Regions from separate parts of the Ectobacillus sp. genome, predicted to be linked through region 1. Evidence: riboswitches for the same ligand, from Rfam matches in the RefSeq annotation. Region 1 holds a riboswitch; each other region holds the start of a gene.

The links. A riboswitch is a leader RNA that binds a small molecule or an ion and turns the genes downstream of it on or off. The one in region 1 is predicted to bind S-adenosylmethionine.
Region 2: it holds a riboswitch for S-adenosylmethionine, as region 1 does, so the genes downstream of both, AC11ZT_RS13190 (methionine ABC transporter ATP-binding protein) here and AC11ZT_RS00455 (O-methyltransferase) in region 1, are expected to answer to the same signal.
Region 3: it holds a riboswitch for S-adenosylmethionine, as region 1 does, so the genes downstream of both, AC11ZT_RS13445 (homocysteine synthase) here and AC11ZT_RS00455 (O-methyltransferase) in region 1, are expected to answer to the same signal.

What each region holds. Positions count from the first base shown of each region.
Region 1 covers NZ_JBXKMX010000009.1:3,751-9,085, reverse strand. Annotated here, with positions in the region: gene AC11ZT_RS00460 (MgtC/SapB family protein) at 432-1,133, opposite strand; SAM riboswitch class I at 1,376-1,489, shown strand; gene AC11ZT_RS00455 (O-methyltransferase) at 1,596-2,177, shown strand; gene AC11ZT_RS00450 (DUF4395 domain-containing protein) at 2,274-2,705, opposite strand; gene AC11ZT_RS00445 (M20 peptidase aminoacylase family protein) at 2,817-3,980, opposite strand; gene ssuE (NADPH-dependent FMN reductase) at 4,511-5,044, shown strand.
Region 2 covers NZ_JBXKMX010000289.1:3,278-8,612, reverse strand. Annotated here, with positions in the region: gene metQ (methionine ABC transporter substrate-binding lipoprotein MetQ) at 14-820, opposite strand; gene AC11ZT_RS13195 (methionine ABC transporter permease) at 882-1,547, opposite strand; gene AC11ZT_RS13190 (methionine ABC transporter ATP-binding protein) at 1,540-2,565, opposite strand; SAM riboswitch class I at 2,656-2,766, opposite strand; gene AC11ZT_RS13185 (hypothetical protein) at 2,891-3,235, opposite strand; gene AC11ZT_RS13180 (thioredoxin family protein) at 3,327-3,638, opposite strand; gene AC11ZT_RS13175 (toprim domain-containing protein) at 3,653-3,994, opposite strand; gene gcvH (glycine cleavage system protein GcvH) at 4,154-4,537, opposite strand; gene AC11ZT_RS13165 (arsenate reductase family protein) at 4,599-4,955, opposite strand; gene AC11ZT_RS13160 (acyl-CoA dehydrogenase family protein) at 5,106-5,335, opposite strand, start outside.
Region 3 covers NZ_JBXKMX010000295.1:11-5,345, forward strand. Annotated here, with positions in the region: partial or broken gene AC11ZT_RS13430 (peptide MFS transporter) at 1-1,315, opposite strand, end outside; gene AC11ZT_RS13435 (acyl-CoA thioesterase) at 1,554-2,081, opposite strand; gene AC11ZT_RS13440 (AlbA family DNA-binding domain-containing protein) at 2,198-3,022, opposite strand; SAM riboswitch class I at 3,217-3,326, shown strand; SAM riboswitch class I at 3,427-3,543, shown strand; gene AC11ZT_RS13445 (homocysteine synthase) at 3,632-4,921, shown strand; gene AC11ZT_RS13450 (alpha-helical endospore appendage domain-containing protein) at 5,284-5,335, shown strand, end outside.

The sequences.
Region 1 (5,335 bases):
CAGGTCGTTACAGGGAAATAATGACTTTGCACAAAACTAGCCTTAGGGAACTAGTCTATTCCTTCGTGCAAGTTCTAGATTCCATGTTTTACTAGATTGTTAGTAAAGTTAAGGAGCAATGCTACGGAAGCAGCATTGCTCCTTTTAGTATGATGAATTTAACGAATCAATAATTTTATCTCGCAGTAACGTGGATTTTGATCACCACTTCAAGGTTTTAGTAAAACGAAACTAAGTAGGGGAGGCCTGTAAATTATTATGAAAAACTTAAGGTGAATATAGTGTTTAACCTTTTGAATTTGTAATCGGAGATGATGAAATATGAATACTTGGGGCCAAATGTACAATCCACTACATAACAGTTGGTTTTCCCGGTATGGTAATGAATCCAAAGAGTGTAGTGAGGGAAAAAATACTGTTATCAGTACTTCTTAATCTCCCTCTTGCTCGGAAAGGGTTTTCCATCCAATTGCAGTAACGTCGTGTTCCAGACTCAGCTTACCAACAATTTGTTCTATTAAAAGGGCTTTCGATTTATCGCTATGAAGTAGTGCTCTTACGGATACTTTGTTTCCACTTTCGATTTCTTCACTGTACAATTCTTGTAACGCTAGTCCTTCTGATAGTACCATCCGAGATAGTGCTTCTCGAATGCTTGCTTCATGTTCATCCAAGCAGGATACTGTAATTTCATAGAATAGATTTTCTTGAGAAAGATCCTTTGACTTTTTATTCATAAATAATGCAACTGGACGAAGGAAGATATTTGCTAACACGACACCTATAGCACCTATAATGCTTACTTTTATAAAACCTGCTCCAACTAACGTTCCTATGGCTGCAGAACACCATAGTGTAGCGGCTGTATTTAATCCTCGAACAGTAAAACCTTCTCGCATAATAACTCCTGCACCTAAAAAACCGATGCCGCTAACCACTTGGGCAGCTATTCGAGTTTGGCTGTTATCTCCTGGCGTCAAAACCGATAAAATGACGAATAAACATGCTCCAAGTGAAACAAGAGCATTTGTACGTATTCCGGCCATGCGATGTCGCCATTGACGTTCTGTACCAATACATGCACCAGCGAGTATAGCTAACAACAACCGAATGGTCATGTCTTGCCAAGGCATATGTATCATCTCCATAAAATATTTTATTCAAACAAGGAAAAGAACAGTATCTCTCATCAATACCCGTATTATGAAGGAATGAGTCAGGTGACGTCAACTATTATCAAGCTTGTGCTAGACTTATCATACAAATAATATATATATTTGTATAATATTGACTAATAGGTTGAATGGGTATATTATTAAGCTTAAATTAATAGTTAGTGTATTGTACATGTAATTTTTAAATCATGAATATGAAATTCTTATCTAGAGAGGTGGAGGGATAGGCCCTGCGAAGCCTCAGCAACCCCTAGTACGTATAGGAAGGTGCTAATTCCAACAGAGTAACTTTTGTTTGCTCTGAAAGATAAGAGGTCGAAAATGTGAGCTCGTGGCCTCTTATAATAGAGGCCACTTTTTATTTTTTTACACGTCATTTTCGTGCTAATAACGAGATTCATTGGAAAGGAGTTGTTTAATATGGAGAAAGAGACTTTGATGAAATCACCAGATATATACGATAAAATTGTGGCACATTCGAAATTATTAGGATTCCATCAGTCGTGTGACACGAAAACAGGATTTTTATTAAAAGGGCTAGCAGCGTCAAAAGCACATGGAACATTTTTAGAGCTTGGAACGGGAGCTGGTGCATCTGCAGCTTGGATTGTTGACGGAATGGATCAAGATAGTACACTCATTTCCGTGGACATCGATCCTGCACTCCAAAAAATAGCCCACACGTATTTAGGAGACGATAAACGCGTCACATTTCGTTGTGAAGATGCAGCTATCTTTATTCGTAATATGGAGGAGACGTTTGATTTTATTTTTGCAGATACATGGCCAGGAAAATTTGAACTTTTGGATAAGACGTTAAATCATTTAAATGTAGGTGGATTTTACGTTATTCATGATTTACTTCCTGATATGAGCGTGCCTGAGGAGTACCGTGTGAAAGCACCAAAGCTCATACATAAGTTACGTGAAAGAAGTGATTTAGTTATAACAGAAGTAGATTGGGGGACTGGTATTCTTTTAGCGATTAAGACAACTGAATAGATTGCTTCTTTGATTATGTAATGCATCTAACGTAATGTTAGTTACAGGAACAAAAGGCTATAAAAATAATCCCTCCATATAGAAGGGATTATTTTATTAAGATTGTTTTATAGATTTCCGATAACGGTATTGTAACCATTGATATCGAATAAAGCAACCAATACAAAAACCAAGAATTGCTACAAATGCAGCAATAGCAACCATTGTTGTAAAGATATATGCTACAAGCGTCCAGTTTGCAAGATAACTAATTAGTCCACCAGCTAAGCATGCAACTGCAATAATTTGATTGAATTGTTGTTGATCCCAATCTTCAAGAGCATATTCGGACGGTTTTTTTCTTAAAAATAATTTTGCCAAACGCATTACCGGATTAAATTGAAAGAATAGACCCATAAGACCTGCAACTAATGGGAATGCCAGCAACCATGCTTCACCAGAAATCCATGTCGCTACTACGCTTATTACGATAACCCATTGATTCGTTCTAACTAGAGGACGAGGAATAGACCGAACTGTTTGTGACATTTTATTCATACCTTTCGTATAGGGAATATATGAATTTTACATCTTTTTTTATGATTTGTGAAGTGTTTTGTTTTTTGTATGTCGGACTTTATAAATCAAACTCTATCCTTTTTATGATGAGTGAAAATCGTTACTGTTGCTCAATCCCAGTAGCGCTTTTTCTGCTAAAGTTGCGAAATAATGGGCGGTGATAGATAGAGCACGTTCATCTAAAGTGAAAGAGGGATGATGCCATTCTTCGGTACCAGACGTCCCCATAAAAACGAAAAAGCCTGGAACCTCCCTTTGGTAGTAGGCAAAGTCTTCTCCTGCCATTGAGGGCTGCGGATCTACAATAGAAAGTCCATTTAAAGTTGCTGCATTTTGGCATAATTCCATAAGTAGAGGATCATTTTGAATAGACGGCGGTCCTGGATACCAATGAAACGTTGTTACCCCTCCCAATGCAGATGCAACCCCCAGAATAATTTGACGAATTTTTTCAGGAATGGTGTTGCGTACATCGTCTTGAAAGGTTCGAACAGTACCTTCTAATGTAACAGTTCCGGGAATTACATTCCATGTGTTTCCTGCATGGAGGTTTGTTACACTTATTACCGCACTATGAAGGGGATTTATACTTCGACTGACGATGGATTGCAAAGCTAAAATGATGTGAGATGCTGTCACAATTGGATCGATTCCTCTATGCGGAGCAGCTGCATGAGTTCCTTTTCCATCGATTTGAATTTCAAATCGATCTACACTGGCCATTAGTGGTCCTTCTGTAATCCCAATTGTTCCTACAGAGAGATCTGGCTTGTTATGCAAACCAAAAATAGCAGTTACATCGTTTAGTAGTCCTGCCTCTATGACGTCTTTAGCTCCACTGCTATTTTCTTCTGCTGCTTGGAAGATAAATCGTACGGTACCTTTAAGATGTTTTTCTTTCTGTTTTAATAAATAAGCAGCACCTAGGATGGAAGCGGTATGAAAATCATGACCGCAGGCGTGCATCTTGCCAAGGTTTTTTGAAGCGTAAGGAAGATTTGTTTCTTCAGTAATCGGCAATGCATCAATATCTGCACGAAGAGCAATAACAGGTCCGTTTCCCTTGATTTCTGCTATAACACCTGTTTCGAGCGAAGATGGCAATATAGATATATCAGCATCTTCTAGTAGTTCTCTAATGTAGGCTGACGTTTGAAATTCTTGCCGCGATAGTTCAGGGTGTTCATGTAAATGTCTTCGGATTTCCACTAGTTTATTTTGCAAATGATGAACCATGGCTTGCAGATTCGTTTTAGTCATATATATCCGCCCTTTCACTTTGGTTAATCCTCACATACTATTAAAACTTTTGTACGAGAGTTTATTTTCTTATAAAAATAAGGCACCTATCCATTTTCTAACTCGGTAGGTGCCTTTGGTAATCCAATCAGCATTTATAAAAGTATATACATAATAATCTCATAATTCTTATAAGTCAAGATGGATTTATGTTTATATAGTGTTCTAATAGAAACAATGATTGATCTGAAAAATAGCATTGACAACTTATCTAAATCAATTTATATTGAATTCAATGATTAAAACCAATTAAACAAATGTGTAATGTATATTATAAGTCAAATAGCAGTTTACATTTTTAATAGAAAGCTAGGTTTCGCGTAACTCGAAACATACAAAATGCTGATTGGAAAACCAAAGGCGCCTGTTTATTAGGGGTCTTTTTGATTTTTTTCGCTAGCAGTAGGTAAGGAGCAATTATCTCATATATAGAAGAAAACTGGCTTTTTAATAATAAATTCGTAGGAGGATTTCAAATGGGGCATATCATTTTAATTTCTGGTGGGGTATCAAAAAATTCGAGAACGGCTAGGGTGATTCATCATATTGCATCCTTTATTGAGGAGCGTAAAGGAAGTTCGCAAACTTACGAGGTAACTGATTTTCGCGCTGAAGATGTATTATTTGCAAACTTTGAAAGCTTAGCTATACAAGAATTTGCTACGAACGTACAAAATTCGAGTGCAGTTATTATTGCAACACCAGTTTATAAGGCGACCTATACTGGAGCGTTAAAGGCGTTGCTAGATTTATTGCCGCAAAATAGTTTAAAGGGAAAAGTAATCATCCCCATTGCAATCGGTGGTACCCTTAATCATGTTCTTAGTATTGAATATGGCTTAAAACCTTTAATAGGAGTACTGGGCGGTGAGCATGTGCTTGCTGGAACATTTATTTTGGATGAATATGTATCTGCAGATGGATCGATTACGGATTCCTATACAGCAGAACGTTTATATACGTCAGTAAAAGAACTTTTATTATCTACTAGTCTAGTTCCAAAAAAGTAAATGCATTAACTTTATATTCTAGGAGAAAATTTTTTTTAGAAATAGGACAGATAGTAAGTTATACATTAAGAAACAAGCTAGGATTTTTCATAGAGAACAAGGGACGATTCTATTAGGATCGCTCCTTGTTTTTATTTTGTAAATGGGTAATGCATGTAGTTTTACATATATAAAGAAAACAAATAAAAAAGAATCATTTACAAACTATTTACGCAACTCTATTTAAAATTAATATTTGTTTAATATCACTTTTACTTTGTTTGTTTAGTATTTTAGTTGTTAAACAAACAA
Region 2 (5,335 bases), on a different contig from region 1:
CGCTACATACAAATTATTCGCTAACAGGAACAACTGCACCTTTATACTTTGTTTTAATAAAGTCTTGAATTTCTTTAGAATGCAATACATTCACTAATTCTTTAATTTCAGGCTTGTTTTCATCACCTTTTCGAACTGCAATTACGTTCGCATAAGGAGAATCCTGTCCTTCAAGTGCCATTGCATCTTTGACAGGGTTTAAGCCTGCATCAAGTGCATAATTGGAATTAATCATAATTGCATCGCCTTCGTTATTTTTATAAATTTGAGGCAATAATCCTGGTTCAATATCCGTTTTAAATGTAATATTCTTAGGATTTTCAGCAATATCTTTTACAGTAGCTTTAACAGGATCTACGCCGTCTTTTAGTTTAATCAATCCAGCTTTTTGTAATAAAGCTAATCCACGACCATGATCTGTAACAGAGTTACTCATAATAATTTTCGCATTATTCGGAAGATCTTTTAAATCTTTATATTTTTGAGAGTAAAATCCGATTGGCTCAATATGAATTTTACCAGCTACCGCAAAGTTATAACCCTTGTCCTTCATTTCCTTTTCTAAGTAAGGAATGTGTTGGAAATAGTTTGCTTCAATACTTTTATCCGCTAACGCTTGGTTCGGCAATACGTAGTCTTGGAATTTTTTAATTTCAAGCTTAATTCCTTTTTTCTCAAGTATAGGCTTCGCTTGTTCTAAAATTTCTGCATGTGGAACATTAGCAGCACCGATTACTAAAGTTGTTTCACTTTTCCCACTACAAGCTGACAATGCTAGTACTAGCACTGCTATGAATACTGCAAATACTGTTTTTTTCATACTTGATAATCCCCTTTATTTTTTATATAGAAGCAATAGCGGATGAAATCACCATTGCCAATTACCGTTTATCAATGCGAGTTATAATCTGATCCCCAATGAATTGAATGATGAATACAAGAATGAGTATACATATAGTTGCTACAAAAGTTACATCATTATGGGAACGTTGGAAGCCGTCTAAAAATGCTAACGTACCCAGTCCTCCTGCCCCAACGACACCAGCCATTGCGGTATATCCAACAAGGGCAATTGTTGTAACAGTAATACCTGATACCAATGCTGGTAAGGATTCAGGAATGAGTACTTTCAAAATAATTGTACTTGTTTTTGCTCCCATCGCCTTCGATGCTTCAATGACTCCTTTGTCAATTTCACGAAGAGCAATTTCTACCATACGCCCGTAAAACGGTGCAGCCCCAATAATTAAAGCGGGTAATGCAGCTTCTGCACCTAGCATGGTACCTACTATTATTTTCGTAAAAGGTATGAGTAGAATAATGAGAATGATAAAGGGTATAGAACGAAAGATATTTACGAAGGCCCCTACAATTGTGTGAATCCCTTTGTTTTCCCATAGGTTGTCCTTTGCTGTCATAAATAGTAGCAATCCAAGTAAAAGTCCCAATACAAATGTTGCCACTGTTGAAATAGCTGTCATGTATAGGGTTTCTTCGATTGCTTGCCACATGTCGCCCCAATCTACATTTGGAAAAAGACTAAGCATGAGCAATCACCTCCATTTCAACCTCTTGCTGTGTAATAAAGGCAAGTGCCTTTTCAATATCTTCTGGTGACCCGTTGAGATGAACGACTACATTTCCGTACGAGCCGTTCGATGTTGGAGAAATCTTTCCTTGTAAAATGCTCACGTCGACAATGGTGTTACGAATAAGTTCTGTAATAAATGGCTTTTGAATCGCATCTCGTACAAATTGCAAGCGAACGACGACACCAGCAGGATACTTTTCTACTAAGTCATCGATTGTATCTTCTGCACCTTCAGCATCCGTAATTTGTGATACAAATCGCTTCGTAATTTCTTGCTTCGGATTGCGGAACACATCTAGCACATCGCCAATCTCTACAATAGAGCCTGCATCCATTACTGCAACGCGGTTGCAAATTTTTTGAATAACATGCATTTCATGTGTAATTAATACAATCGTCAGTCCTAACCGTTTATTAATGTCAAGAAGTAGATTTAAGATTTGATCCGTCGTCTCCGGATCCAATGCCGAAGTCGCTTCATCGCACAGTAATACTTTCGGATTATTAGCTAAAGCACGCGCTATCCCCACTCTTTGCTTTTGACCGCCGCTTAGCTGAGCAGGATAAGCATCCTCACGTCCTTGGAGACCAACAAGCTGAATTAATTCATTTACGCGTTCTTTTCGTTCTTCTTTGCCAACTCCTGCTATTTCCAAGGGAAAAGCAATATTTTCATACACCGTCCTGGACCAAAGCAAATTAAAATGTTGGAAAATCATTCCGATTTCTCTACGTGCAATTCTCAATTCTTTACCTTTAATTGCTGATATAATCCGTCCTGCAATCGTAATTTTTCCTGCAGTAGGTTGTTCAAGTTGATTTAACATACGAATCAATGAACTTTTTCCCGCTCCGCTATAACCAATCACACCGAAGATTTCACCTTGTTCAATTTCAAGGTTAACGTCCTGCACGGCAGTGATCGTACCGGTTTTTGTACGATACAGCTTTTGTACTTGCTCTAATTGAATCATCCGTGTTTTCCTCCCCTAAGCTGTCTTAACAAAACAAAAAACCCTATCTACGTAAATGAGCAGAAAGGGTTGTATCATTCTATATCCTCTCTCTCATCTCTCAAAGCATACATGCTTTGCAGGAATTGGCACCATTTCAACACTAAGCTGACGGTTGCCGGGTTTCACAGGGCACAGTCCCTCCACCTCTCTAAATAAGAGAAAACCAGATTGTTACGTCTGATTTCGTATTGTTATAAAGTTTTATGATTATACTTTTTATATTCTATCAATCTTATAACGGAATGTCAACAAAAATAAGTGATTCAATCGGATTACTACTTATTTAGATTTTACGATCCTGCTGCCTGCAAATGAAGAATATCGACTCTACTAAAAGCAAGGTACGGAGGGAACCAGCATACACAATCCCCTGTCTTCGAAGTAAACGCTGCAAGGGAATTTCTCCCGTCAGTAAGGACTGAAGATCTTGTTCTGTTTGAATATGTAATGTATTAGTGGAAGTTTCTTCCTTTCCTATAGAAGCACCATTCTTAGAAATGTGAAGATTATAACGTTCCTGCTCATAGTGAAGCGTTACGCTGCATTGCTGAGAAGGAAGGAGAGGTTCAAGAAATTGTTGTTCATTTGCATATTTTACGAATAATTGTAACGATGAATAGAGTTTCATTAGAGTCACTCCCGCAATCTTTGGTTATAGCGGTTCCTGTAAATTTCTTTCTATTTCCCGAGAAATATGTCGAGGCGACAATATATGTCGCCTAGTCTACCAGCGTCTTCAACTCATAATATAAATATTCTACCGATTGAAATGCATACACCCTTTTTTGCAACTGTCCATTTTGAAAAATTAACAAAGATGGAACACTTTCAATTTCATATTTAATCGCAAGATCTGGTGAATAGTTTAAATTTATTTTTCCTATACGTAGTGTTGGCAATGCCGCTTCTACAACGGTTAGCATCTTATTGGCAAGCTGACACGTCCCGCATAAAGGCGTATATACATATAAGATTGTTCGCTCATCTTGTTCAATACGTTCTGTTACTTCATTAGCTGTCCAGTCTTCCATCCATATCATCCCTACTATAAATATTCCGTATAAATGTCGATATTTGCTCCTACTAATACTGTTGCAAGATGGGACATAGGTGCGGTTGCAACTTCCCGATACGACCGATCCACATATAAATGCTCTGCCTGTGGAAATTCTCGCATAAATTGTTTTCGCAATTTATCTCCTGAGTCATCTGAATCGACAAGAATATAGACTTCTTTATCATGAAATTCATCTATTAATTCATCAAGCTTTGTTAAACTAATCGTTCCATTTGTACAGACGATTTCTACCGGTTCTTTAATAATGGATGCGATTTTTTGTTTATCTGATTTACCTTCCACAATAATCACTTTTTCTACTTCTTTCACGTAGCATCACCTGACTAATTTGGACTGTAGTACAATTGTATATAGTATATTCTTTCTTTTCACGGTGATTCCTTTTGGCTTATCCAAAGATGCAAAAAAGAAGCAGCACGTGCTGCCTCTTTTTTGCAGGCAATACACTGCCTAATAGGATGCTCTCGCCTATTCCTCGCTAATTAATGCTTCGTATTTCTCAGCAGAAAGTAAGTTTTCCAGTTCACTTGCATCACTAATTTCTAGTACTACCATCCATGCTTTTTCATATGGAGATTCGTTAACAAGCTCTGGGCTATCACTTAATTCTTCGTTAATTTCTAAAACTTTACCGCTAACAGGTGCATACAATTCAGAAACAGTTTTCACTGACTCCACGCTGCCAAACGGTTCATTGGCTTTCAATTCTGTTCCTACTTCAGGTAATTCTACGAATACAATGTCACCTAGTTCATGTTGTGCAAAATCTGTAATCCCTACAATCACTTTATTTCCTTCAACTTTAACCCACTCATGTTCTTCAGAATAACGATACTCTTTTGGGATACTCATATTACATTCCCCTCCACCTAAATAAAATTATAGTAATACCAAGTTTGGTACGTACCAACAATTATTTCCACATTTTATCAAATTGTTCTTCATTGAAGCCAACTGTTACGTGGTTACCATCTGTCACAATGGGACGTTTAATGAGCATACCATCTGATGCTAGTAGATCCAGCATTTCATCCTCGCTCATTTTCTTTAATTGATCCTTTAAGCCGAGCTCACGATATTTCATACCACTCGTATTAAAAAATTTTTTAAGTTCCAAACCGCTTTTTTCATAAAACTGCTGTAGCAGCTCTTTTTTTGGTGGATTCTCTATCAGATGAATGGCGTCATAGGAAACAGCGTTACTATCTAGCCATTTTTTTGCTTTCTGACACGTTCCACACTTCGGGTATGTATAGAATGTTACCGTCATCATTTCACCCACCTTTTCTTATCATTCATTCTATCATACGTATATCCATTTTTCCTATACAGTGATTTTTTAAAATATGAGAATAAATAGAGACTGCGCTACTTACGAGCACAGTCTCCATTTAGCCTTTTCACACAAATTGAATTGAAATTACAAGGTGTATGCTTCTTCTTCCAGAATCTTCGCAGCAATTACTCGCTTCTTGGCAATTACATCTACAGGAGTATAACGGGTAAATTTACGAAGTGCCGATAGCAGCATACGAAGGGAATCTCCGCTTTCTACGGCTACAAGTGTTTCCTTCGCATGTGCTTCAATTTGCTGGAACGCTTCTTGGCAAAATACTTCTGTGTACAGAAGCTTTTGTCTATTCTTGTCTA
Region 3 (5,335 bases), on a different contig from region 1:
TCATCATTTGTGCTGAGAATGCTTCTGGTGCTAGTTTAGTTGTAGCGGATAGTCCTACTGGTGATAGGCATAATTCTCCGATTACGACAATGAAATAGCTTAGTACGAGCCATAATGGGTTTACGAGTGATTGTGTGCCTCCAAGCATGGCTGGAACGAGAATGACAACGTAGGACAAACCAGCAAATAATAATCCTAGTGAGAATTTTTGTGCGATGGTTGGTTGTTTGTCACCTAGTTTGACCCATAAATATCCAACTACTGGAGCAAATACTACGATGAACAATGGATTTAATGATTGGAACCAGGCAGGGGAAATGTGGATTCCTGCAAAATCCAATTGTGTTTTCGTATCGGCGAAATTTGCTAGAATGGTTGAACCTTGTTCTTCAATAGACCAGAACATGACAGCTGCCAGAAAGAGCGGAATGTAGGCGATAATGCGTGAGCGCTCTTCTGTTGTCGTTTTTGGACTGCGATACATTGTAATGAAATAAAGAGCTGGAATCACGAATCCTAAGATAGCGACAAGATTAATAAACGATTTAATCGTTAACGTTCCAGTTTGGATTGCGATGATAAGTAAGATAGCTAGAATAACAATAGCAGAACCAAATTGTATGATTACTTTTTTTCTTTCCTTCGCTGAAAGCGGGTTTGGAATAACTGTGCCGGCTAGTCCAAGATTCTGTTTTTTTGTGAAAATAAAGACTAGTAATGCGAGGAACATACCAATAGCGGCAATTCCAAAGCCAAGATGGAAATTATAACTTAGCCCAACCGTTCCGACAACGAGCGGTGAGAAGAAGGCGCCAAGGTTAATGGCCATGTAAAAAATACTAAATCCTGCATCTCTGCGGGCGTCTTTAATATCATACATTTCTCCTAATGTTGTAGAAATGTTTGGTTTTAATAACCCCGTACCTAGAACAATTAACACCATTGAAACAAAGAACATCGCCATGCTTCCAGGTATTGCTAAAGCGATATGACCAAACATGATTAAGATGGCGCCGTAAAATACCGATTTTGATGCGCCGAATAAACGATCAGATAACCAGCCGCCGATAATTCCTGACATGTATACGAGAGAGCCATATACAGATGCAATAGCAATCGCGGTCTGTTGGTCAATCCCTAATCCACCTTTTGAGACTTCATAGTACATATAGTATACAAGAAGAGCTTTCATTCCATAATAAGAAAATCTCTCCCAAAATTCTGTGAAAAAGAGTGTAAATAGTCCCTTAGGATGTCCAAAAAAACCATGTTGAGGGACACTTTCCACAATTTTCTGTTTATTTATAGCTGACATAATACAATTCCTCCTTGAAAACAATATTACTATACTAATCTGATAGTTGAAACTTGTCAATCAAATTAATGCTATTCCTGTTATATGTAGATAAAATTTAAAATAACTAATAATTATAAATAAATAAAATTTTCTTAATATAAAAATATAAGTAAGCTATTTATATAAAAATAATTTTTCAGTTAAAATAAAACAAAAAAAATAGACCATCATGAAATGGTCTATTCCGAACTATGTTTTAAAAAATATTATTCAATGTAATATTTATATTCCCATTTATAAATTCAGCTAAACTTTTACTATGCTGTCTGTTTTCTATTCTTCTTGTAGCTCGTTCTATTGCAGTTTTGTGCAAGAATTTTTCTTCATTCGTTTCAGGAATGACGGCTGCTACTTCAGTTGGTTTTCCGTCTTTTCCGATTGCAACGAAAGTAAGGAAGCTTGTTGCTGCAATTTTATGTTCGCCTGTCAGTAAGTTTTCAGCAGTAATTTTTACGAATACTTCCATAGAGGTTCTGCCTGTCCATGTTACATATGCTTCTAAGCAAACCGCATCGGCTTTTGTAATTGGATTTAAAAAGTCAACAGAGTCTGTGGATGCTGTAACCGTAAAATTTCTAGAATGTCTTGCAGCTGCTATAGAAGCAACGTCATCAATCATGTACATCAAGCGTCCTCCAAACAAGGTATCATTATTGTTCGTATCATTTGGAAAAACACGACTTGTTTTAATAGATTTACTTTCTTTGCAATATTTAGGTTCCAATTCATCTACACCTCTTTCTGATATATGTAATATTTGAAAATTATAACATTTTTAATAGTGATTGACAATTATTATGACGCTTGGCTAAAGCATCTGTATGGTTATATAACCAGCAATTAGTGTTTTCTCTTTTTTGTTGAAGGGTGCTCGATTTGAAAGTGATCCAGAAGTGTGTGAACGACTTTGGATACTTCAGCTATATGATTTGATAATGTATCAAGTTTCTCATTCGTATTGTGTGATACAGAAGTAGTATCATCTGAATGGTTACTCACATTTTCAGCAATAGACGAAATATCATTTAACTGACCGTGGACACGATGGCTAATGTCCTCTAAGTCTGCCCAAATCCCTTTCATATCTTGATCTATCTTTTCTTTAATGCTCTCAAGATTTTGGTTTAGGATGTTTACTTGTGCTTTTGTTTGTTGTAAATTATCATTTAACTCTTTCGTAGCGTTCTTAAAACGGTCAATAAACGCACTGCCTTGTAGCTCTAAGTACATATCTAGTAGTTTTTCCGGTGTAATCGGATTGTTTCTTCCGTCACCACGAATTTGATAGATTCCTTTGTTTGTACAATACGGTTTATAGGGGCCGCTCGGAATTTCGATTCGGTAAAATGGTTTATCAGTGTTTTCATTTTCTATAAATACTTCAACGCCCACAGGAGGGCGACATTCCCCTGCTTTTGAGAGGAGCGTTAGCTTTTCTTTATCGCCAATTGGACATCCATAGATTGAACCGTGCTGTTGCCCATTTGCATCTATTCCTTCATCGACGCCAACAAGAATCGTGCCTCCAACGGGAGAGTTTGCAAAGGCTACTAAATCTTCGGGTTTAATTCCCTTCATCTCTCGTTTAAAGTCAACATCGTAACCTTCTTCTTTACTTAATAAATGAATTGCTTTTTTACTTATAGATTGAGAATTGCCGGTCAATATAAATACCTCCTACGCGAGCGTCCTGCATTACCTATATGGTATCATATAGTTTTTTTGATAGGTATTAATGTCTGATTCATCAATAAAAAGCTTTATTTCTATTCTATAATTGAAAATTTAAACGTCAATGTTTCAAAAATATTTTGACATTTCTATTTTTTCAGTTTATAGTATATATCAATAACAGAATAAACTTATCCAGAGTGGCGGAGGGACTGGCCCGATGAAACCCGACAACCAGCATTTTTATAGAGTGTAGTGGTGTCAATTCCAGCGGATTGAAAAATCGGATAGATAAGGAACGATAGCAAATTTTAATGCAATTTCATTGCTTATTAAAGTTAATTATGCTGCTTTCCTTAAGGAAGGCAGCTTTTTATTTTCAAAAAAATTGAATTTATTTCTCATCAAGAGAGGTTGAGGGACTGGCCCAATGAAACCTCGGCAACCTTCAGGGATATTTTTCTGAAAAGGTGCTAATTCCATCGCTTTGTATAGTAAGAAGCGAAAGATGAGAGAGGGTAATCTTGCGTTTTTAGACCTCTTTCATCAGTTTTAATGAAAGAGGTCTTTTTGTATACAAATTAAATTAGAAAAGGGGATATTATGATGAGTGAAAGAAAATTAAGCTTTGAAACATTACAAGTACATGCAGGTCAGGTTGCGGATCCAACTACAGGATCACGTGCTGTTCCTATTTATCAAACGACTTCTTATGTGTTTAATGATGCCGATCATGCAGCGAATTTATTCCAATTAAAAGAACCAGGAAACGTGTATTCAAGAATCATGAACCCAACGCAAGATGTGTTTGAAAAGAGAGTTGCAGAGCTTGAAGGCGGCGTAGCTGGACTTGCCACTGCATCTGGAATGGCAGCTATCTACTATTCCATCCTAAATGTTGCGAGCGCAGGGGATGAAATCGTAGCGGCAAGTACGTTATACGGTGGTACATATGAATTATTTCATTCAACACTTAGAAAAAGCGGAATCAATGTAATCTTTGTTGACCCAGATGATCCAGAAAACTTCAGAAATGCGATCACAGATAAGACAAAAGCACTGTACGCAGAAACGATCGGAAATCCGAAAATCAACGTGTTAGATATCGAAGCAGTAGCAACTATTGCGCATGAAAATAAGATTCCTCTTATCATAGACAATACGTTTGCAACGCCTTACCTTACACGCCCAATTGAATTTGGTGCTGACGTTGTTGTTCATTCTGCAACAAAATTCATTGGTGGTCACGGAACAACAATTGGCGGAATTATCGTTGATGGCGGTACATTTGATTGGAGAGCAAGCGGTAAGTTTCCTGACTTTACAACACCAGATAAAAGCTACAATGGATTAATCTATGCAGATCTAGGTGCTCCGGCATATGCATTAAAGGCTAGAGTTCAATTGCTACGTAACACAGGTGCAGCACTAAGCCCGCAAAGTGCATTTAACTTCCTTCAAGGTTTAGAATCGTTGTCACTACGCGTTGAAAGACATGTTGCCAATGCGAGAAAGGTAGTTGAATTCTTGAGTAATCATCCGAACGTTGCATGGGTGAATTATCCGGAATTAGAAGGAAACCCATACAATGCATTAGCGAAAAAATATTTACCAAAAGGTGCAGGATCTATCTTTACATTTGGTATCAAAGGCGGAGCAGAAGCAGGAAAGAAATTTATTAATAGTGTTGAATTATTCTCACTCCTTGCAAATGTAGCGGATGCAAAATCGCTTGTTATTCACCCAGCAAGTACAACGCATGCAGAGCTTACGGAAGAAGAGCAAAAAGCTGCTGGTGTTACTCCTGATTTAATTCGTCTTTCCATTGGTGTGGAAGGTATCGACGATATTATTTACGATCTACAACAAGCACTTGAAAAAACAGTAGGGTAACAACTTATCTAGAGTGAGCGGCATCGGCCATTCATTACTTTAGAATACACCCTTGTGTAAAGCGTCCTCACGTTTGTGTGGACGTTTTTTTTCGTTTTCTAAAATGACTTGAAAAAAGGCAAATGAAAGGAGGTAAAATAAGAGGTCTAGTAATCTCTACGATAGTACTTAACAACATGTCTACATATTCTGTATATTTCCTACAGATACTGAATTATAGTAACTTGATTCATTTATCCCTTACATATAATTACGCATTGAATATAAATAGAAATGTACAAGTAATAATATACAAATACAAAATGGAAACCTATGTGTAGAATAAGATGACTCAACGGTTTCCTTGAAAGGAGATTAATATTTTGTCTTTTCCAAATATCCCTAGTGTTACGCCGACGATTTCCCTTTCGACTA